Regions from separate parts of the Acidovorax sp. JHL-9 genome, predicted to be linked through region 2. Evidence: riboswitches for the same ligand, from Rfam matches in the RefSeq annotation. Region 2 holds a riboswitch; each other region holds the start of a gene.
What was found. Region 2 has a riboswitch for glycine ahead of K225_RS0109915 (penicillin-binding protein 1A). Riboswitches for the same ligand answer to the same signal wherever they lie in the genome.
Positions count from the first base shown of each region.

Region 1: it holds a riboswitch for glycine, as region 2 does, so the genes downstream of both, gcvT (glycine cleavage system aminomethyltransferase GcvT) here and K225_RS0109915 (penicillin-binding protein 1A) in region 2, are expected to answer to the same signal.
Region 3: it holds a riboswitch for glycine, as region 2 does, so the genes downstream of both, K225_RS0104450 (D-amino acid dehydrogenase) here and K225_RS0109915 (penicillin-binding protein 1A) in region 2, are expected to answer to the same signal.

Region 1 covers NZ_AUEX01000003.1:169,405-176,694, forward strand. Annotated here, with positions in the region: gene K225_RS0103685 (Lrp/AsnC family transcriptional regulator) at 1-453, opposite strand, end outside; gene K225_RS0103690 (TRAP transporter substrate-binding protein) at 859-1,830, shown strand; gene K225_RS0103695 (TRAP transporter small permease) at 1,900-2,394, shown strand; gene K225_RS0103700 (TRAP transporter large permease) at 2,391-3,668, shown strand; glycine riboswitch at 3,674-3,784, shown strand; glycine riboswitch at 3,798-3,920, shown strand; gene gcvT (glycine cleavage system aminomethyltransferase GcvT) at 3,965-5,098, shown strand; gene gcvH (glycine cleavage system protein GcvH) at 5,191-5,565, shown strand; gene gcvP (aminomethyl-transferring glycine dehydrogenase) at 5,593-7,290, shown strand, end outside.
Region 2 covers NZ_AUEX01000012.1:96,091-103,380, reverse strand. Annotated here, with positions in the region: gene K225_RS0109935 (DUF3108 domain-containing protein) at 1-535, opposite strand, end outside; gene K225_RS0109925 (fumarylacetoacetate hydrolase family protein) at 776-1,789, shown strand; gene K225_RS0109920 (iron-containing alcohol dehydrogenase) at 2,073-3,233, shown strand; glycine riboswitch at 3,342-3,432, shown strand; gene K225_RS0109915 (penicillin-binding protein 1A) at 3,557-5,932, shown strand; gene K225_RS0109910 (molybdopterin-dependent oxidoreductase) at 6,015-7,290, opposite strand, start outside.
Region 3 covers NZ_AUEX01000004.1:65,924-73,213, reverse strand. Annotated here, with positions in the region: gene K225_RS0104455 (ABC transporter ATP-binding protein) at 13-735, shown strand; gene K225_RS0104450 (D-amino acid dehydrogenase) at 892-2,229, opposite strand; glycine riboswitch at 2,322-2,437, opposite strand; gene K225_RS0104445 (2-keto-4-pentenoate hydratase) at 2,657-3,439, shown strand; gene K225_RS0104440 (YXWGXW repeat-containing protein) at 3,680-4,132, opposite strand; gene K225_RS0104435 (MFS transporter) at 4,345-6,267, shown strand; gene K225_RS0104430 (YMGG-like glycine zipper-containing protein) at 6,393-6,902, opposite strand; gene K225_RS21550 (hypothetical protein) at 6,963-7,290, opposite strand, start outside.

The sequences.
Region 1 (7,290 bases), on a different contig from region 2:
CACCCCCAGCGGCAGATCCGCCTTCTTCAGCGTGCGCAGCACAAAGCTGGAGCGGCTGTGGCGTATGCCCTTGATCTTGTAGAGCTTCTCGCGCAGCAGGCGCTCGTAGTCGCGCGTGTCTTTCACCACCACGCGCAGCAGGTAGTCGTAGTCACCCGACACCAGGTGTGCCTCGATCACCTCGGGAATGCTGGCCAGGGTTTCGCCAAACTTTTCCAGCGTGTTGTCGGAATGGCTGTCGAGCGTGACCATCACCAGCACCGTGTCGGACAGATCGAGCGCGCGCGGATTGAGGCGCACGGTGTAGCCCTCGATCACACCGGCCTCCTCCATTTTTTTGATGCGCCCCCAGCATGGCGAGGGGCTCAGGCCCACGGCCTGTCCGATCTCCTGCAGGCTGGCGCGGGCGTTGACCTGCAAAACGGAGAGAATTTTTCTATCAAGACGGTCCATGCATCTCATTATTCTTTGGATTTAAATTTTGCAGAATATTTTTCTGCATATTTCCAAAATCATCGCAAATTCAGAAGAACCATCCACCACCCCGGCGGCATACTTGTTTGCATCAAGGCGCTCTTACCGGAGTGCACAAACTGACAAGGCCCCGGCGGGTTACCGCCCGCACGGGGCACTTGGCAAGCATCTTCCCCCCAAGCCCAGCCGCGCGGCACTGTCGCGCACGCGACCCCGGCGCCCTGCCATCCGCCTCGCGCACCGCTGATCAGCACGCTGCCCCGCACAAACCCCGATGCCCAGCCGCGTGTTGCAGCGCCATAATTTTTGGCAGGTTGCAGCGCTTGTCTGCGCCGCAACCTGCAGCGCAAGCAGCACGCCAACATTTCCCTTTCAGGAGACACCATGCAATTGACCCGACTCGTCGTTGGCCTCGGCCTTGCCCTTGGCTTCATGGCCAGCGCCGCCGCGCAGACCACCATGCGCATCAGCATTTCGGTGGCGCAGAACTCGCACCAGGGCGTGGCCATCGACACCTTCGCCAAAGAAGTGGAAAAGCGCACGGGCGGCCGCTACAAGGTGCAGACCTTCTACAACGGCGCCCTGGGCGGCGAGCGCGAGTCGATTGAAGCCGTGCAGCTGGGCACGCAGGAACTGGCCTTCAGTTCCACCGGCCCGGTGCCCAACTTTGTCCCCGAGACCAAGATCCTGGACGTCCCCTTCCTGTTTCGCGACAAGGCCCATGCCCGCGCCGTGCTCGACGGCCCCATCGGGCAAGACCTGCTGACCAAGTTCGACGCCAAGGGCTTCAAGGCACTGGCCTGGGCCGAAAACGGCTTTCGCCACATGACCAACAGCAAGCGCGACGTGAAGGAGCCCGGCGACCTCAAGGGCCTGAAGATGCGTACCATGGAGAACCCGGTGCACATCGCCGCCTACAAGGGCTTTGGCATCATCACCACGCCCATGGCGTTCCCCGAGGTGTTCACGGCCCTGCAGCAAGGCACCGTGGACGGGCAGGAAAACCCGTTGCCCGTCATCATCTCGGCCAAGTTCGACCAGGTGCAAAAGCACCTCACGCTCACCGGCCATGTGTATTCGCCCTGCATCTTCGTGATGAACAAGGCGGCTTTCGACAAGCTCAGCGCGGCCGACAAGCAGGCCTTTCTGGATGCCGCCAAGGAAGGCACCAAGGCCAACCGGGCGCGCGTGGACGAAGACGATGCCAAGGGCGTGGCCGACCTGCGCGCCAAGGGCATGACAGTGATCGACACCATCGACAAGGCCAAGTTCGTGGCGACGCTGGCCCCTGTCAATGCCGAGTTTGAAAAGCAGTTTGGCAAGGCCGCGCTCGACAAGATCCGCGATTACAAATAATCTTCTTGTCGCTCTATTTTCACTAGCTATCAGCGCCCGCCGGTATTGCGCCAGCGGGCGTTTTCATTCATGAAAAATGCTTTTCTGACCTTTGAGCGCTGGACCACGTTCAGCGCCATGCTGGCCGCCTGCGCCATGCTGGCTGTGGCCTCGGCGCTGGGCATGTTCCAGATTCTGATGCGCTTCATATTCGAGCAGCCCGCAGAATGGACCGAGGTGCTGATCCGTTTCAGCCTGATCTGGATGGTGTTCCTGGCCATCCCCGCCGCCTTCCGCCAGGGGGCGATGGTGAGCGTGGATGTGCTCTACCGCTGGAGCCCGCCACGCATTCGCCGCGTGCTCGACTGGGTGGTGGCGCTGGCGGCGCTGGCCCTGATCGGCGTCATCATCTGGTGGGGCTGGGATTACGCGCAGCGCGGCGGCGTGCAGAGCATGGCGGGGCTGGAGTCGGTTTCGATGTTCTGGGCCTATCTGGCCATGCCGGTGGGCGGCCTCTTTTGCGTCGTCGGCATCATCGGCAACCTCATCGCCCCCCTGCGCATGGAACTGGAGACAGCGCAATGACCGCCACCATGATTTCCACCATGGTGCTGTGCTTTGCACTCACCGTTTCCGTGGCCGTTTCCATCGGCCTTGCGTCCATCCTGGGCATACAGGTTGCGAACGCCAACATGCTGATCTCGGTGAAGGAAATGTTCGCCTCGATCAACAAGTTTCCGCTGGCCGCCATTCCCTTCTTCATCCTCGCGGGCAACCTCATGGAAACCGGCGGCATCTCGCGCCGCCTGGTCGAGTTTGCCAAGAGCATCGTCGGCGGCGTGCAGGGCGGCCTGCCCATGACCTGCGTGCTCACCTGCATGATCTTCGCGGCGGTGTCGGGCTCGTCGGTGGCCACCACGTTCGCCATCGGCGCCATCCTGGTCCCGGCGCTCATCAAGCATGGCTACCCCACCAGCTACGCAGCGGCCTTGCAGGCCACCAGCGCCGAACTGGGCGTGATCATCCCGCCTTCCATCCCGCTCATCCTGTACGGCGTGAGTGCCGAGGTGTCGATTGGCGAGCTGTTCATCGCCGGCTTTGGCCCGGGACTGCTGATCAGTGGCGCGCTGATGCTGTTCGTGTGGGTCTACTGCAAATACAAGGGCTGGGGCAAGAACGATGGCGATGGCCGCATGCCCATCGGCCGTGCCACGCTGCAGGCCGGCTGGGCGCTGCTGATGCCGGTGATCATCCTGGGCGGCATCTACGGCGGCGTATTCACCCCCACAGAGGCCTCGGCCGTGGCCGTGTTCTATGCGCTGGTGGTGGGTGTGGTGATCTACCGCGAGATTCGCCTGGTGGACCTGTTCGCCATCCTGCGCAAGTCGGCCCTCTCGTCAGCGGTGATCATGTTCATCATTGCCAACGCCGGGCTGTTTGCCTTCCTCATCACCCGCGCGGGCGTGCCCGATGCCATCGGCCGCTGGCTGGAGGCGGTGCTGCAATCCCCTGCCCTGTTCCTGCTGGGCGTGAATGCGGCGCTGTTCTTCATTGGCATGTTCATCGAGACCAGCGCGGCCATCATCGTGCTGGCGCCCATCCTGGCGCCCGTGGCCCTGCACTTCGGCGTGGACCCGGTGCACTTCGGCCTGATCATGGTGGTGAACCTGGCCATGGGCATGATCACACCGCCCTTTGGTGTGAACCTGTTTGCCGCGTGTACGGTGGCGCGCATCTCGCTGGACCGCATCGTGGGGCACCTGGTGCCGTTCGTGCTCGTGATCCTGGCGTGCCTGCTCGTCATTACCTATGTGCCGCAGCTGTCGCTGAGTTTTCGGGACCTGGTGTACGCAAAGTAGTTAGAATCCCCCCGTCAGGAGAGAGTGCCCCGCCGTCGCTTCATGCACGGCAGCGCGGCACCGCCGAAGGCGCAGGCAGCAGCCGAACGCTCAGGCAAAAGGACTGGCAAGCGCCCGCAGCGATGCGGGCGTTCCCTTGCTGGAGAGAGATGTCCGCACTGCAGGTGCAGGCCATCCACCGAAGGAGCAAGCCGCGCGGCCAGCCAGGGCGCCGCGGTGAATCTCTCAGGTAAAGCGGACAGCAGGGCAAATCGCGTGGCATTCGTGCCACGGCCCCCATTTGCCCTGGAGCTCTTATGTCCACACCTGCCGCCGCCCTGCTCATCACGCCCCTGAACGCCCTGCACATTGAACTGGGCGCCCGCATGGTGCCGTTTGCCGGTTATTCCATGCCCGTGCAGTACCCTGCAGGCCTCATGGCTGAGCACCTGCACACGCGCCAGGCCGCAGGGCTGTTCGATGTATCGCACATGGGCCAGCTCAAGCTGGTCGGCCCCGATGCCGCCGCCGCGTTCGAGAGCCTGGTGCCCGTCGATGTAATCGACCTGCCCGTGGGCAAGCAGCGCTACGGCCTGTTGCTCAATGACGAGGGCGGCATCATCGACGACCTGATGTTCTTCCGCGTGGCCGACAACGAACTCTTTGTCATCGTCAACGGTGCCTGCAAGGTGGGTGACATGGCCCACATCCAGGCCCGCATCGGCCGGCGCTGCGACGTGGTGCCCATGCCCGACCACGCGCTCCTGGCGCTGCAGGGTCCCCAGGCCGTCACCGCCCTGTCACGCCTGGCCCCGGGCATTGAAAAGCTGGTGTTCATGACGGGTGGCGATTTTTCCATCGCAGGCTGCGACTGCTTCGTGACCCGCAGCGGCTACACGGGCGAAGACGGCTTCGAGATCTCGGTGCCCGCCGCACAGGCCGAGACCCTGGCACGCGCCCTGCTGGCCCAGCCCGAAGTGAAACCCATCGGCCTGGGCGCGCGCAACTCGCTGCGCCTGGAAGCGGGCCTGTGCCTGTACGGCAACGACCTCGACACCACCACCACACCCCCCGAAGCCAGCCTGAACTGGGCCATCCAGAAGGTGCGCCGCACCGGCGGCGCGCGCGCGGGCGGCTTCCCTGGGGCCGACAAGGTGCTGGCGCAGCTCGACAACCCCGCCAGCCTCGCGCGCAAGCGCGTCGGTCTGGTCGCGCTGGAGCGCGTTCCCGTGCGCGAGCACACCGAATTGCAGAGCGCCGACGGCCAGAAGATTGGCGAAGTGACCAGCGGCCTGCTGGGCCCCACGGTGAACGAACCCGTGGCCATGGGCTATGTGGCCCCCGCCTTTGCCGCCATCGGCACGCGGGTGAACGCCATGGTGCGCGGCAAGGCCGTGCCCATGGAAGTGCGCGCCATGCCGTTTGTGCCCGCCAATTACTACCGCGGCTAATTTTGCGCGGCGCGGCACCCCAACCGCGCCTGCGCCCGCTACATTGCAGATTCCTTTCTTTTTTATCTTCTAGCTGCTTGAGGAGCTTTCCCATGACCGTCAAATTCTCCAAAGACCACGAATGGATCAACGCCGCCGACGCGAACTCGGCCGTGGTGGGTATCACCGTGCATGCCCAGGATGCCCTGGGCGATGTGGTGTTCGTCGACCTGCCCGCCGTGGGCACCACGTTTGCCCAGGGCGACGTGGCGGGCGTGGTCGAGTCGGTCAAGGCCGCAGCCGATGTGTACATGCCAGTCTCGGGCGAGATCGTCGAAGTGAACGAGGCCCTGCGTGCCGACCCTTCGCTGGCCAATTCCGACCCGCTCAATACCGGCTGGTTCTTCAAGGTCAAGCTCAGCGATGCCAGCCAGCTCGACGCGTTGCTCAGCGAAACCGACTACACCGAGTTCGCCAAGAACGCCTGACCCTGTTTCCTTCTTCGAGACTGCCCCATGTTGATGCAATCCGCCCTGCCGCTCGGCGCGCTTGAAAACGCCACCGAATTCCTGCCCCGCCACATCGGTATCGACGCGGCCGACGAAGCGCACATGCTGTCGGTGATCGGCGAGGCCTCGCGCCGCGCCCTCATCGACTCCATCGTGCCGCGCTCCATCGCCCGCAGCCGCGCCATGGACCTGCCGCTGCCGGTCATGGAAAGCGCTGCGCTGGCCGAACTTAAGGCGATTGCATCCAAAAACAAGGTCTTGAAGAGCTTCATCGGCCAGGGCTACTACGACACACACATTCCCGGTGTCATCCTGCGCAACATCCTGGAAAACCCCGCCTGGTACACGGCCTACACGCCTTACCAGGCGGAGATTTCGCAAGGCCGCATGGAAGCCCTGGTCAATTTCCAGACCATGGTGTGCGACCTCACGGCCATGCCGATCGCCAACGCATCGATGCTCGACGAGGCCACGGCCGCCGCCGAAGCCATGACGCTGGCCAAGCGCTCGGTCAAGAGCAAGAGCAATGTGTTTGTGGTGGCTGGTGACGCGCACCCGCAGACCATCGAGGTGATCCAGACCCGCGCCCGGCCGCTGGGCATCGAAGTCGTGCTCGCCAACTCCGCCGAGCATTGGAACACCCTGCTGGACGGCGACTACTTCGCCGTGCTGGCCCAGTACCCCGCCACCAGCGGCCGCATCGACGACCTGCGCGCCGATGTGGAAAAGGTTCATGGCAAACAGGCCGCCTTCATCGCAGCCGCCGACCTGCTGGCCCTCACGCTGATCACGCCGCCCGGAGAATGGGGCGCCGACATCGTGGTGGGCACCACGCAACGCTTTGGCATGCCCATGGGCGCCGGCGGCCCGCACGCCGCCTACATGGCCTGCCGCGACGACTTCAAACGCAGCCTTCCAGGCCGCCTGGTGGGCGTCAGCGTGGACGCGCACGGCAAGCCCGCCTACCGCCTGGCGCTGCAGACGCGCGAGCAGCACATCCGCCGCGAAAAGGCCACCTCCAACATCTGCACGGCCCAGGTGCTGCCGGCCGTGATCTCCAGCATGTACGCGGTGTACCACGGTCCCGAGGGCCTGCAGCGCATTGCCCGGCGCGTGGCCAGCTACACGGCCATCCTGGCCAAGGGGCTGGAGCAACTCGGCGCGCCCGTGCGCCCGCAAGCCACGTTCGATACCCTCTCGCTGAAAACCGATGGCGCTACCCAATCCATAGCTGCTCGCGCAGTATCCATGGGCGCCAACCTGCGGATTTACTGCGAAAACTACCTGTGCATCTCGCTCGACGAGACCACCACGCGCACCGACATCGAGCTGCTGTGGAAGATCTTCGCCAAGGATGGCCAGGCCCTGCCCACGTTTGACGCGTTCGAGAAAGGCGTGGAGCCGCTGATCCCGGCCGAGCTGCGCCGCACCAGCAGCTACCTCACGCACCCGGTGTTCAACACCCACCACTCTGAGACCGGCATGCTGCGCTACATCCGCCAGCTGTCCGACAAGGACCTGGCGCTGGACCGCAGCATGATCCCGCTGGGCTCCTGCACCATGAAGCTCAACGCCACCAGCGAGATGATCCCCATCACCTGGCCCGAGTTCGCCAACGTGCACCCGTTTGCCCCGGCAGACCAATTGCAAGGCTACAAGGAACTGGACGAGCAGCTGCGCGCCTGGCTCTGCCAGGCCACCGGC
Region 2 (7,290 bases):
GGCGCACGGCGAAACTGGCGGCCTCGCCCGCCGGGCCTGTGGCGCCGCCGGGAGGGCGGATGTCCACGCCAGCGCCCAGGGGGTTGTCCGGGTCCGTGGACGATGGAGTGGCCGGCGCACTGGCGTCGGGCGCAGGGGCGATGGCCACGGCATCGGCATCGGGCTTCCCGGGCATTTCGGCGGCCGGCGTGCCCGCGGTGTCCACCGCCGCGTCGGGCGGTGGGGCTTCGCCCGGGTTGTCGGGCGGCGCTGACGGCATGGGGGGTGGTGCGGTGGCTGCCTTCGCTGCATGCTGCGTCGCCGGTGGTGCAGCGGGTTTCTTGCGTGCCGTCGCAGGGCGGGCAGGCGCGGGAGGCGCAGGCGGTGCGGGGGGCACCGCTGCCGGTGGCGTGGGGGCAATGCTGCGCGTGCTGAAGACCTGTGCAGCGGGGGGCGTGGACGGGCTGCTGTCCCAGGCCATGGGCATGCCCTGCAGCACCAGCCAGTGCAGTGCCAGCACCAGGGCGGTCAATACAAAGAGTGGCCGGCGTGGCATGGCGGGGCTCCGGCAGGCGTCAGGCGCGGACCGCACCCAGGTGCTGCGGCAGCTGGGCGGTCTGGGGCCGCGCTTCCTGCCGCGGGAAACGGACCTCTGCGGACCGGGTGCCTGCACGTTCTTTGTTCATTCACGCCAAAAAATTGCGAGTTTTGTTCAGTCGAATCCATTGAACCCGGCGTAATCTCGTGGTTTGCGCGTCATTGACGCCATTTTGATTGAGATGAAGGTGCTTTCCCCATGAAACTCGCTACCTACAAAGACGGGTCACGCGACGGCCAATTGGTTGTCGTCTCCCGTGACCTGGGCACGGCCCATTATGCGACCGGCATTGCCAGCAAGCTGCAGCAGGTGCTGGACGACTGGGGCTTCCTGTCGCCCCAGTTGCAGGACCTGTACGACCAGCTCAACGCAGGCCGCGCGCGCCACGCTTTTCCCTTCGACCCGGCCCAGTGCATGGCTCCGCTGCCGCGCGCCTACCAGTGGGCGGATGGCTCGGCCTACATCAACCACGTTGAACTGGTTCGAAAAGCCCGCAACTCCGAGGTTCCCGAGAGCTTTTACACCGATCCGCTGATGTACCAGGGCGGCAGCGATGATTTCATGGGGCCCTGCGACGACGTGGTGGTGCCCAGCGAGGCCATGGGCATCGATTTCGAGGCCGAGATCGCCGTCATCACGGGCGACGTGAAGATGGGCAGCAACGCCGACCAGGCGCTGGACGGTATCCGCCTGGTGATGATTGCCAACGACGTAAGCCTGCGCAACCTGATCCCGGCCGAGCTGGCCAAGGGTTTTGGCTTTTTCCAGGCGAAGCCCGCCACCGCCTTCGGCCCCGTGGCCGTGACGCTGGACGAGCTGGGCGACGCCTGGGACCACGGCCGCGTGCACCTCACCGTGCAATCCACCTGGAACGGCCGCAAGGTCGGCATGTGCGACGCCGGCCCCGAGATGACCTTCCACTTCGGCCAGCTCATCGCGCACATCGCCAAGACGCGCAATGTGCGCGCGGGCTCCATCGTGGGCAGTGGCACCGTCAGCAACAAGGGCGTGGAGCAGAACGGCCGCACCGAATGGCCCAAGGGCTACAGCTGCATCGCCGAAAAGCGCTGCATCGAGACCATCCAGGACGGCAAGCCCAGCACCGAATTCATGAAGTTCGGCGACACCATCCGCATCGAGGCCAAGGGCAAGGACGGTGCGAGCATCTTCGGCGCCATCGACCAGACCATTGCATCGCCTGCGGGTGGATGAGTGGTGGCGCCATTTTGAGGAAAAATGGCTGTGGCGCTTGTTTGAAAAGCGCTTGCAGCTATTTTTCCAGGCGCCCACTGTCGGGCCACGCCGCAGGGCAGGCCGGCGGACGCAAGGGTTTTGTCCTGGGCGACAGGGGTGCAGGCGGCTTCGCGCGGACAATGACCAGTCCGTCCACCGGGCTTGCTTGCCTGGTGGTTTTTTCCCTCACTGCCCTGCGTTCCTGCCGCCTGCCGGGCCATCCGGCGCGGCAAGGGGCGCGGTGCGCCAACATTCCATTGCCATGCTGAATTTCGACTTCCACAACCCCACCCACATCGTTTTCGGCCAGGGCCGCATCGCCGACCTGGCCAAGCTGGTGCCCGCAGCGGCCAAGGTGCTGATCCTGGTGGGCGGCGCCAGTGCCGAAAAGACCGGCACGCTGGCCGAAGTGCGCACCGCGCTGGGCGAGCGCCCGCACGCCACCTTCAGCGGCATCGAACCCAACCCGAGCTTCGAAACCTCGATGAAGGCCGTCGAGCAGATCCGTGCCGGCGGCTTCGACTTTCTGCTGGCCGTGGGCGGTGGCTCGGTGATCGATGCCACCAAGTTCATCGCCGCCGCCGTGCACTTTGAGGGCGATGCCTGGTCCATCCTGGAAAAGCGCGGCCGCAACATCACCCAGGCCGTGCCCTTTGGCGCCGTGCTCACGCTGCCTGCCACGGGCTCGGAGATGAACAACGGCGGCGTCATCACGCACCGCGCCAAGGGTGCCAAGCTGGCCTTCAGCAGCGTGCACAGCTACCCGAAGTTCTCGGTGCTCGATCCCACCAAGACCTACACGCTGCCGCCGCAGCAACTGGCCAATGGCGTGGTCGATGCGTTCGTGCACACGGTCGAGCAGTACCTGACCTACCCGGTCAACGCGCCCGTGCAGGACCGCTTTGCCGAAGGCCTCTTGCAGACGCTGATCGAGGTGGGCCCGCGCCTGCTGACGGCGCAGGAGCCCGTGTACGACGACCGCGCCAACCTGATGTGGGCCGCCACCATGGCGCTCAACGGCCTGATCGGCGCCGGCGTGCCGCAGGACTGGGCCACGCACATGATCGGCCACGAGCTCACCGCGCTGCACGGCATCGACCATGCGCGCACCTTGGCCATCGTGCTGCCCGCGCTGCTGAATGAGCGCCGGGGCCCGAAGCGCGCCAAGCTGCTGCAGTACGGCGAGCGCGTGTGGGGCATCACCACCGGCACGGAGGATGAGCGCATCACCGCCGCCATCGAGCGCACGCGCGCCTTCTTTGAAAGCATGGGTATCGCCACGCGCCTGTCGGGCCATGGCCTGGGCGCGGAGGTGGTGGACACCGTGGTGGCCCAGCTCGAAGCGCATGGCATGGTGCAGCTGGGCGAGCAGCGCGAGATCACGCCCGCCGTGAGCCGCCGTATCCTGGAAGCCGCGCTGTAAGAGCCTGTTTGCGATCCCCTGGGAGATCGTAAACAGGCTCTAACCGGCCGGGGGCGGGATATTGACCTTTTGAGCAGGGCAGGTTTTGGCGGGTGATTTAAAGTGAGCGCCTATCTTGCGGGAGAGAGGGGCGCAACCCGCCTCCGCCGAAGGCGCAAACTCCCATCATCGCTCAGGCAAGCCGGACCGCAGGAGACCATCGCCGACTGGAGAGAGGCCGCAGCCCTGCGCAATGCAGGCGGGGGTCCACCGAAGGGGCAGGCTGCCCAGGCAGCCGAAACTCTCAGGTAAAAGGACAGGGGGAGCGGCGCCGCAGGCCCGTCATGGCACGGGCCCTGCTCTCGCCAGAGTTCCCCCTGATGCCCCCATCGTCGTCTGTTGCCGCGCCTGCCCCTTCGCCCCAAAAGCACCCGATCCTGAAATTTCTCGCGGGTTTTTTCCTGGGGCTGGTCGTGGCCGGCAGTGCGGGTGGGGCCTATGTGCTGCACATGGTGTGGCAGCAGCTGCCGGAGGTGGACCACCTGGCCGACTACGATCCCATGTTGCCGATGCGCATCTATGCCAGGGACGGCACGCTGCTGGCGGAATATGGTGAGGAGCGCCGGGAATTCGTGCCGATAGGGCAGATCCCGCTGCAGATGCGCCAGGCCCTGCTGGCCATCGAAGATGCCCGCTTTTATGAACATGGCGCGGTGGACTTCGCCGGGTTGGCGCGCGCTGCGCTGCGCAATGTGGTATCGGGGGAGCATGCCCAGGGGGCCAGCACCATCACGATGCAGGTGGCGCGGGTGTTCTTTCTGAGCCGCGTCAAAACCTACAGCCGCAAGCTCATGGAAGTCTTGCTGGCCTACAAACTCGAAGCCACCTACAGCAAGGACAAGATCCTGGAGCTGTACATGAACCAGATCTATCTGGGCGAGCGTGCCTATGGCTTTGCGGCCGCGGCGTCGGTGTACTTCGACAAGACACTGGACGAGCTGACGGTGGCCGAAGCCGCCGTGCTGGCCGGGCTGCCCAAGGCGCCGTCGGCGTACAACCCCGTGGTGAACCGCGAGCGCGCCATCATCCGCCAGCAGTACATCCTGCAGCGCATGCACGAACTGGGCTATCTGGATGCGCCCGCCTACCAGGAGGCGCGGACACAGGCGCTGACGCTGCGAACGCAATACCGTTCCATCGAGCCGGCAGCCGCCTTTGCCGTGGAACAGGCCCGCAAGATGGTGCTGGAGCAGTACGGTGAAGCGGCGTATGCGCTGGGCCTGGATGTCGTCACCACCCTCAGCGTTCCCGCGCAGCGCGCGGCCACGCGTGCGCTGCGCGCGGGCATTCTGGGCGCGCAGGATGCCCGCGGCTATGCCGGCCCCGAGGGGCGCATCCAGGGCGCTGTGCCGTCCGACGAACCCAAAGCCCTGCGCGCCGCGCTGGCGCCCTATCGCGACAGCGGAGAACTGCGTGCCGCCCTGGTGCATGCGGCGTCCGAGGCCGAGGGCATTGCCGCGTGGCTGCGCGATGGCACGCCGGTGCGGATACCGCGCAGCCGGCTCAGCGCCAGCGCACGTGCCGCCCTCAAGCCCGATGCGCCAGCGCGGCAGCGCATAGCGCCGGGCGCGGTGATTCGCGTCGTGGCCGATGCCCGCCAAAGGTGGGATTTGGGCCAGTTGCCGGGCATGGAGGGCGCGCTGGTCTCCATGGACACGGAAACCGGCGATATCCTGGCGCTCACGGGGGGCTTCGACTACGCCTTCAACCAGTTCGACCATGCCGTGCAGGCCTTTCGCCAGCCGGGCTCGACCTTCAAGCCGTTCATCTATTCGGCGGCGCTGGAAAAGGGCTATGCCCCGGGCACCTTGATCGACGATACACAGCGTGTCGTAACCCCTGCCGCCCGCGGCCGCCCCGCCTGGAGCCCGCGCAACTACGGCGGCAACTACGAGGGCTTCATCACCGCGCGGCGCGGCCTGGTGCGCTCCAAGAACCTGGTGGCCGTCAACCTGATGGACGCGGCCGGGGTTCAGTACGTGCAGGAGTTCGCCACCCGCTTCGGCTTCTTGCCCGAACGCAATCCGCCCCGGCTGCCGCTGGCCCTGGGGGCGGGCGCCATCACGCCGCTGCAGCTGACGCAGGCCTATGCCGTGTTTGCCAACGGCGGCACCCTGGTGCAGCCCCGGCTGATCCACCAGGTGAGCGAGCGCGGTGGCGCGGTGCTGTATGCAGCGAACGCGCCATCGCCCCGTGCGACCGTGGTGTCCGAGCGCAATGCCTTCGTGCTGGACAGCATGCTGCGCGACGTGGTGCAGCACGGCACGGGCCGGCGTGCGAAGGCGCTGGGCCGCCCCGATGTGGCCGGCAAGACCGGCACCTCCAACGATGCGCGGGATGTGTGGTTTGCCGGCTACTCATCGGGCGTGGCCTCTGTCGTGTGGATGGGCTACGACCAGCCGCGCAGCCTGGGCCGGCACACCGGGGGCACCCTGGCCCTGCCCGTGTGGACAGAGTACATGGCCGAGGCGGTGCGGGGGCGCACGCCGGTATCGCGCACCCTGCCGCTGGACCTGATGCGCTTCGGCGAGGACTATGTGTACCCGGAATACGTCTTCGGGACCTGCGTGGATGACCGCAAGGCCTTTGTCCAAAGCCCCTTCGAGTGCGGTCCGGACGGGCGCCGCCCAAGGGCGGGAAATTCTGCCGATATGGGGTAAGAGTGGCCGATGGCGCTTGATATGTAAGCGCCAATAGCTATAAATACAGGAGTATTTTTAAGGCAAGAAAGGCAACGCACCGTCAGGCCGGCACGGCGTGGGCCTCCACCTCCACCAGGCAGTCGTAGAACGTCGGCGCCCGCCCCAGGTCGGTCAGGGCCTGGCTGGTGACCTCGTTTACATTCGTCCCATCCAGCCCCAGCTTGCGCCACCAGATGCCCAGGCCGTTCACAACCCCGGGCCGCGCGCGGCGCGAGACGGTGGCGTGGCACAGGTAGCTGCCCCGGTCGTTGAAAACGCGCACCACGGCGCCATCGGCAATGCCGCGTGTGGCGGCGTCATCGGGGTGGATCTCCAGCACCGGGCGACCCTCGATGGCGCGCAGGCTCTGCACGTTGACGAAGGTGGAGTTCAGAAAATTGCGCGCCGGCGGCGAGATCATGGCCAGCGGGTAGCGGGCGTCGGTGCCCTGCAGCTCGTGGTTGGGCAGGTGGTCGGGCAGGCCGTCCAGGCCCTGCGCGGCCAGGCGGGCGCTGAAGAATTCGCACTTGCCGCTGGGCGTGGGAAAGCCGCCTTCGGCAAACGGCGCATCGGGCAGCGCCAGTGTGGCAAAGCCCTGGGTTTCGAGCAGCGCGTAGTCCACGGCGTCGCCAAAGGCCTGGCGGCACAGGGCTTCGTCGCTGTCGGCAAAGCAGGGCTCGGTGAAGCCCATGCGCGCGGCCAGGTCGCGGAAGATCTGCGCGTTGCTGCGCGCCTGGCCCCGGGGCGCAATGGCCGGGCGGTTGAGCAGCACGTCGGTGTGGCCGTAGGCCAGGTGCACGTCGCGGTGCTCCAGCTGCGTGGTGGCGGGCAGGATGTAGTCGGCATAGTCCGCCGTGTCGGTGCGGAAATGCTCCAGCACCACGGTGAACAGGTCTTCGCGCGCGAAGCCGCGCACCACCTTGCTGGAGTCGGGCGCCACGGCCACGGGGTTGCTGTTGTAGACCACCAGGGCCTCGATGCGGGGGCCAAAGCCGGGCGCGGTGTCGCGCAGCAGGTCGTCGCCAATCTGCACCATGTTGAGCATGCGCGGTGTGCGCGCGGGCATCAGGTCGGGGCGCTGCAGCACCGCGCGCTGCACCGGGAACTGGCCCGAGCTCGACAGCAGCATGCCGCCGGCGCGGTGGCGCCAGGCGCCCGTCAGCGCGGGCAGGCAGGCCACGGCGCGCACCGCGTTGCCGCCGCCGCGCACGCGCTGCATGCCGTAGTTCAGGCGGATGGCGGCGGGCTGGGTGGTGCCGTAGTCCTGGGCCAGCTGGCGGATCTGCTCCACCGGTACACCGCAGACCTCGGCGGCGCGCTCGGGCGGCCATTGCAGG
Region 3 (7,290 bases), on a different contig from region 2:
GACGCACAACACATGCTGACCATCCAGAATCTTTCGGCCGGCTACGGCAAGGTACAGGTGCTTCACGGCATCTCCATCGAAGTGCCCAAGGGCAAGGTCGTGACGCTGATCGGCTCCAACGGCGCGGGCAAAACCACCACCATGCGGGCGGTGAGCGGCATGATCGCGCCGACCGCGGGCCAGATCACGCTCAACGGCAAGCGCATTGACGGCCAGGAGGCCTACACCATCGCCAAGCTGGGGCTGGCGCACTCCCCGGAAGGGCGGCGCGTTTTTGCCACCATGACGGTGACCGACAACCTCACCCTGGGGGCTTTTCCCCGCCTGACGGGCAGCCGCCCCCGGGGGGATGTGGCCGGTGACCTGGAGCGGGCTCTGGAGCTGTTTCCGCGCCTCAAGGAGCGCCGCACTCAGCTGGCTGGCACGCTGTCCGGCGGTGAGCAGCAGATGCTGGCCATGGCCCGCGCCATCATGCTCAATCCGGAAGTGGTGTTGCTCGACGAGCCCTCCATGGGCCTTGCGCCCATTCTGGTGGCGGAAGTTTTCCGCATCATTGAGCGCCTCAAGGGGCAGGGTGTCACCATGCTGCTGGTGGAGCAATTTGCGGCAGCTGCCCTGGCGGTTGCCGATTACGGCTATGTGCTGGAAAACGGACGCATTTCCGTACAAGGCCCGGCGGAGCGCCTGCGCGATGACCCGGCCGTGAAGGCCGCCTACCTTGGCGGCGGTCACTGACGCTTGGTGAGGCTGGCAGTTGGCAGGGGCCAAACTCCCCGCGGCCAGCTTCCACGCCGACAGCATGGCCTGCGTATGCCCTTGGGCACCGCAGGCTTTTTCATGGGTGCCTGCGGCTGCGCACCGGTGCCGCAGGCGCCCAAGGTCGTCCGCCTCTCAGGCGTTGTTCACTGCCCGCTGGCTGGGCGCGGTCGCGGCCATCTTGCGGCCCGGTGCCGCGCGGTCAGCCGTGCCCGTGAAAGCAAAGTCCACTTCGGGCGCCAGCCCGCTCACGATATGGGCCAGCGCCTTGCCCGAGCCGCAGGCGTGCGTCCAGCCCAGCGTGCCGTGGCCGGTGTTGAGGAACAGGTTGGCCACTTTGGTCTTGCCGATCAGCGGCACGTTGCTGGGCGTGGCGGGGCGCAGGCCGGTCCAGAACTGGGCCTGGCTGGTATCGCCCGCGCCGGGGAAGAGCTGCTCCACGCGGCGCACGATGGCCTCGCAGCGCATCGGGTTCAGGTTGCGGTCATAGCCGTTCAATTCCGCCGTGCCGGCAATGCGCAAACGGTCTCCCTGCGCGCTGGTGTAGCGCGAGAACACCAGCTTGAACTCGTCGTCCGTCAGGCTCACCTCGTGGGCCATCGACGCGTTCTTGACCGGCATGGTCACCGAATAGCCCTTGGCCGGGTAGATGGGCAGGCGAATGCCCAGCGGCTGGGCCAGCAGCGGGCTGAACGAGCCCATGGCCAGCACGAAGGCGTCGCCGCGCACGCGCTCAAAGCGGCCCTCGGCATTGGTCAGCTCCACATGGTCGATATGGCCACCGGCCTCGCGCAGCGCCGTGATGTGGTGGCCCATGCGGAATTGCACGCCCGCCGCCTCGCACAGCCGGGCCAGTTCGCGTGTGAACTGGTTGGCATCGCCCGACTCGTCCTCGGCCGTGTAGGTGGCGCCGGCCAGTTGCGGGCGGATGTGGGCGAGGGCTGGCTCGATGCGCACGGCCTCGTCGGCGCTGATGACCTGGCGCTCGCAGCCGAGCTGGCGCATCTGCTCGGCCGGGGCCAGTGCGCCGTCGAACTCCTTGGCGTTGGTATAGAAGTGCAGGATGCCCTGGGTCCGCTGGTCGTACGCGATGCCGGTGGCTGCGCGCAGCTGCTGCAGCACGCTGCGGCTGTAGGTGCCCAGGCGCACGATCTGCTCGATGTTGTGGCGCGTGCGCGCCGGGGTGCAGTTGCGCAAGAACTGCAGGCCCCACAGCCACTGCCGCATGTCGGCGCGCAGGCGGAACAAGAGCGGTGCATCTTCCTGGCCCAGCCACTGCAGCACCTTGAGCGGCGCGCTGGGGTTGGCCCAGGGTTCGGCATGGCTCACCGAGATCTGGCCGCCGTTGGCAAAGCTGGTCTCGGCGCCGGGCGTGGCCTGGCGGTCGATGACCGTGACCTCGTGGCCGAGTTGCTGCAGGAAATACGCCGAAGTCACGCCGAGCAGGCCGGCACCCAAAACGATCACGCGCATGATTTTCAAAGCCTTTCTGGGCTCTGGCGCTTGACAGGCGTGCGGTAGCAGCTATTGCTTCAATAGCGTACAGCCGGCGCGTCTGCCAAGCTGCCGCTCCCCCTGTCCTTGGTACCTGAGAGATTCACCGCATCGCCGGCATGGCGTGTGGTTTGCTCCTTCGGTGCGCCACGCGTGTAGGTCGTGGCGGCTCTCCAGACGGCTTTGTTGAATGGTGCAGTACGGAACCTGAGCGTGTATGGGAGTTTGCGCCTTCGGTGAAGCGGACGTTGCCGCTGACTCTCCTGCGAGGCCGATTCTAGGCGGCACTGCGGCGCAAAAGGGGGGCTGTGCGCGCTAATGGATGGCAATCGTTGCTGATGCTGGACGGGCGCAGCAACTGGTGCCTCGCCATAATCCGCCAAGCTCTATCCCAAGGATGCCTGCCATGTCTGATACCGCCTTTGATCCCTTTGCCAGCGCGGCCTTGCTCACCATGGCGCGCCAGGGGCGCATGCCCCGGCCGCTCGATCTGCCCGCTGCGCTGCGCCCGTGCAATGCGGCCCAGGCCTATGCCGTGCAGGACGTCGTGGTGCGTGAGCGCGGCGAGATCGCGGGCTGGAAGGTGGGCGCCGCATCGCCCCGGGCGCTGCCCGCGCGCGCGGCGCTCACCCGCGATTCGGTGGCGGTAGCGTCCACCGGGCAGGCAGTGCATTTGCCTGCCGCAGGCTTTGCCGTGATGGGGGTCGAGGCCGAGCTGGTCTATGAGCTGGGCGCCGACCTGCCCGAGCGCACCGCGCCCTACAGTCCGGCCGAGGTGCTGGCGGCCATGGCATCGGTGCGCGCCGCCATCGAGGTGTGCGACACGCGCTTTGCCGCCTGGGCCCAGCAGGGCGAGTTCAGCCGACTGGCCGACCAGGCCTGCCATGGTGCATTGGTGGTGGGTTCGGGGTCGGACGACCTGGCTGCGGTCCAGCCCCTGGTGCAGCCGGTGCATCTGTCCGTCAACGGCACGGTGGCCGTGCAGCACGCCGCCTGGGGCAACCCGGCGGGCGACCCGCTGCGGCTGCTGGTGTGGCTGGCCAACGAGGGCGCGCGCAGCCTGGGCGGCCTGCGTGCGGGCCAGTGGGTGACCACGGGCTCGTGCACCGGCACCGTGCTGGTGGCGCCGGGCACGGTGGTGGTGGCCGACTTCCCGGGCCTGGGCCACGCCGAGCTGCACCTGGTCTGATTCCTTTTCCAAACCCTCCGTGGCGTCGTTGCTTCGCCTTGCCGTGCTGCAGCACTGTCTGCGGCTTCGCTCGTGCCCATGCAAGCAGCCGGGGCGTGCCATCGCCCGATGGCACTCCAACCCTTTGGGCAAGGTACTTGTGCGACCCCGAAAAGATCTTGAACAGGTGTCTTCGACACGAATGATTGGGAACAGGAATGACCCCCGGGGAAACCGCAGGGGGCCACCTGCGCCGCAAGATCAGTTGCGGCGCGGGTTGTCGGGCTGGCGGTCGTGGCGGTTGGGCACGCCATCGCCATCGCGGTCCCGGTCGTAGCGGTTGGCCACGCCGTCCCGGTCGCGGTCCCAGCCGCCGCGCTGCATGGCCCAGCGGCCGTCATGTTCCACCCAGCGGGGCTCGCGGTAGTGGTAGCCGGGGCGGGCTTGCACCCAGTAGCCCGCCATCCACACATGCCGGTGGCCGCGCCATTCCCAGTGGCCGGGCACCCACGCCATGCCGCGCCGGGGATGGGGTGCGGCCTCGTGGCGCGGAGGCGGCGGTGCCTGGTATTGCACCAGCGCCGGCGCAGGGCGCTGGTACTGCGGGCTGCCGGACTGGATGATGACGGTGGCGCCGACCTGTGCGTGCGCCGCCGTCAGGGCGCTCAGCGACAGCAGGGCGATGGAAGCGGCGGCGAGGGCATTGCGTGCCATGGTGTACTCCTCAGAAATGATTCCGTGCGGAACCGGGAGCCTTGATCATTGGGGCGCTGTGTCAAGCGCACATAGGCGCTGTGCGAAGTGTTGTGAAGTGGTGTATCCGCGTGCCACCACGCGCGCACCTTGCAAGCCTGTGCCAGCGCAGGGTGTGTGTCATGGAGGCTGTGCAAAATTGCAGGCTACAGCAACACAAAGGAGCAGTCTGCATGGCGGATGAAAAGAGAGATGCGGCGCACGCAGACCCCAACCAGTTCGCCCTGCTGCGCCAGCGCCGCTTTGCGCCGTTCTTCTGGACGCAGTTCTCCGGCGCGGCCAACGACAACCTGTTCAAGTTCGCCTTCACGGTGATGGCCACCTACCAGCTCAGCGTGTCGTGGCTGCCGCCCGCGCTGGCGGGGCTGGTGATCGGGGCGCTGTTCATCCTGCCGTTTTTGCTGTTCTCGGCCACGTCGGGGCAGCTCACCGACAAATACGACAAGACGCGCATGATCCGCTTCGTCAAGAACCTGGAGATCGCCATCATGCTGGTGGCGGCGGGCGGCTTTCTGTCGGGCAATGTGCCCATCCTGCTGCTGTGCACCTTTTGGATGGGCGTGCATTCCACGCTGTTCGGGCCGGTCAAGTTCGCCTACCTGCCCCAGGTGCTCAGCGAGCGCGAACTGACCGGTGGCAATGGCATGGTGGAGATGGGCACGTTTGTCGCCATCCTGCTGGGCAACGTGGCCGGTGGCCTGCTGGTGGCCATCCCCGGCGTCGGCCACACCACGGTGGCCGTGGCCTGCGTGGTGCTGGCGCTGCTGGGGCGTGCCGTGGCGCAGTTCATCCCCTCGGCCCCCGCCACCGACCCGGGCCTGACGATCAACTGGAACCCCTTCACCGAAACCTGGCGCAACCTGCAACTGGCGTACGAGAACATCGTGGTGTTCCGCTCGCTGCTGGGCATCAGCTGGATGTGGTTCTTTGGCGCCGTGTTCCTCAGCCAGTTCCCCAGCTTTGCCAAGGAGGTGCTGCATGGCAACGAGCAGGTGGCCTCGCTGCTGCTGCTGGTCTTTTCCATCGGCATTGGCACCGGTTCGCTGCTGTGCGAGGTGCTATCGCGCCGCCATGTCGAGATCGGGCTGGTGCCGCTCGGGGCCATTGGCATGAGCGTGTTTGCCATCGACCTGTACTTTGCCTCGCGCAGCCTGCCGGCCTCCGAGGTGATGCAGCTCACTGCCTTTGTAGCGCAGTCCGCGCACTGGCGCGTGATGGCCGACCTGGCGCTGCTCAGCCTGTTTGCCGGCCTGTACAGCGTGCCCATGTATGCGCTGATCCAGATGCGCAGCCAGCCCACGCACCGCGCGCGCATCATTGCGGCCAACAACATCCTGAACGCGCTGTTCATGATCGCCAGCGCGGTCATCGCGGGCGCGCTGCTGGGCGCGGGGTTCACGGTGCCGCAGGTCTTTCTGTTCACGGCCATCGCCAACGCCGTGGTGGCGTTCTACATCTTCCTGCTGGTGCCCGAATACCTGCTGCGCTTCGTGGCCTGGGTGCTTTCGCGTTTCGTCTATCGCTTCAAGGTGCGGGGCGATGAGCACCTGCCCACCACCGGCGCCGCCATCCTGGCCTGCAACCATGTGAGCTTTGTCGATGCCGTGCTGCTCATGGCCGCCAGCCCGCGCCCGATCTGCTTCGTGATGAACCACCGCATCTTCCGCGTGCCGGTGCTGGGCTGGCTGTTCCGCCTGGCCAAGGCGATTCCAATCGCACCGCAAAAGGAAGACCCACGCGTGTACGAGGCCGCTTTCGAGCGTGCCGCCCAGGTGCTGCGTGAAGGCGACCTGCTGGCCATCTTTCCCGAGGGCGGCATCACGCGCGACGGGCAGTTGCAGCCGTTCAAGGGCGGCATCGCCAAGATCCTGGAGCGTGCCCGCGCCGACGGGCTGGAGGTGCCCGTGGTTCCCATGGCGTTGACCAACCTGTGGGGCTCGTATTTCAGCCGCATCGAACAGGGCGGCGCCATGGTGCGGCCGTTCCGGCGCGGGTTGTTCAACCGGGTGGGGCTGAATGTGGGCGCTGCCGTGGCGCCCGCCCAGGCCCAGCCAGAACTGCTGCGCGAGCATGTGGCACGCCTGCTGGCGGCCTGAAGTGAAACACCCCCTGCATGGCTCTGCCTTCAACGCATCAGTTCGTTGGAAGGCCTTGCCGTGCTGGAGCACTGTCTTCGGCTTCCCGCCTGGTTGTCCGCTGGAATGCAACCCTGTAGGAAGGGCTAGCGCCGCCAGTAGCCAGGCGGCGGTGGCGGCATGGGCGTGCCGTAGTAGCCCGGCCCCATGGCGCCCGGGCTGGTGAGCATGCGGCCGTACACCGGAACCTGGTGGCCGCGGGCATACATGCATTGCACGTAGGCGCTGTCGTAGCCCCCCTGGCCGCCACGGACGCTGGATTGGGCGTTGCTGGCACCGACCGACGAGCCCATCAGCAGGCCCATGCCCGCGCCCACTGCCGCACCCTCGTGGTTGCCGCCCAGTGCGGCACCCGCCAGGGCGCCGATCGCCGTGCCCACCACCGCGCTGCCCACCGCGCCCTGGTTGGCCGCTTCGGTGGCGCCGCCGATCTGCATCTGTGCGTATTGCCGACAATTGACATCGTCATACCGGAATTGCTCGAAGCTCTTGGTGCTGCCGGGCAGCACCGTCACGCTGGGGCCGGTGGGCATCACCGTGCAGGCGGTCAGGGTCAGGGCCAGCAGCGGCACCGCGGCGAGGGAAAGGACTTTCATCATGCTTCCTCAGATAGGAAATGGAACATCGGCCATGCGCCAGCGCGTGCAAGGCCCCCGTCAGTTCGCTGGCGGCTGCGCCGGCACCTGCAGCCAGCCGCCCGGGCAGTTGGTGACATAGGGATAGTAGCCATCGGGCTGGTTGCAACGGTACCAGTAGCCCTGTGGCGGCTGCCCATCGGTACCCCCGTTGTAGCCCGTGCCGTCGTTGCCGCGCTCGATGTACACGGGCGGCTCTGCGGGCACCGCAATCACCGCTGGCGCAGGGTACGGCTCGGGGTAATAGTAGGGGTAAGGGTAGGCAGGGCGGTACATCGGATAACCGAAGCCCGGCCCCAGGTAACCCGGCCCCAGGTAAAGGCCGATACCGACCCGCCCACTCCCCCGG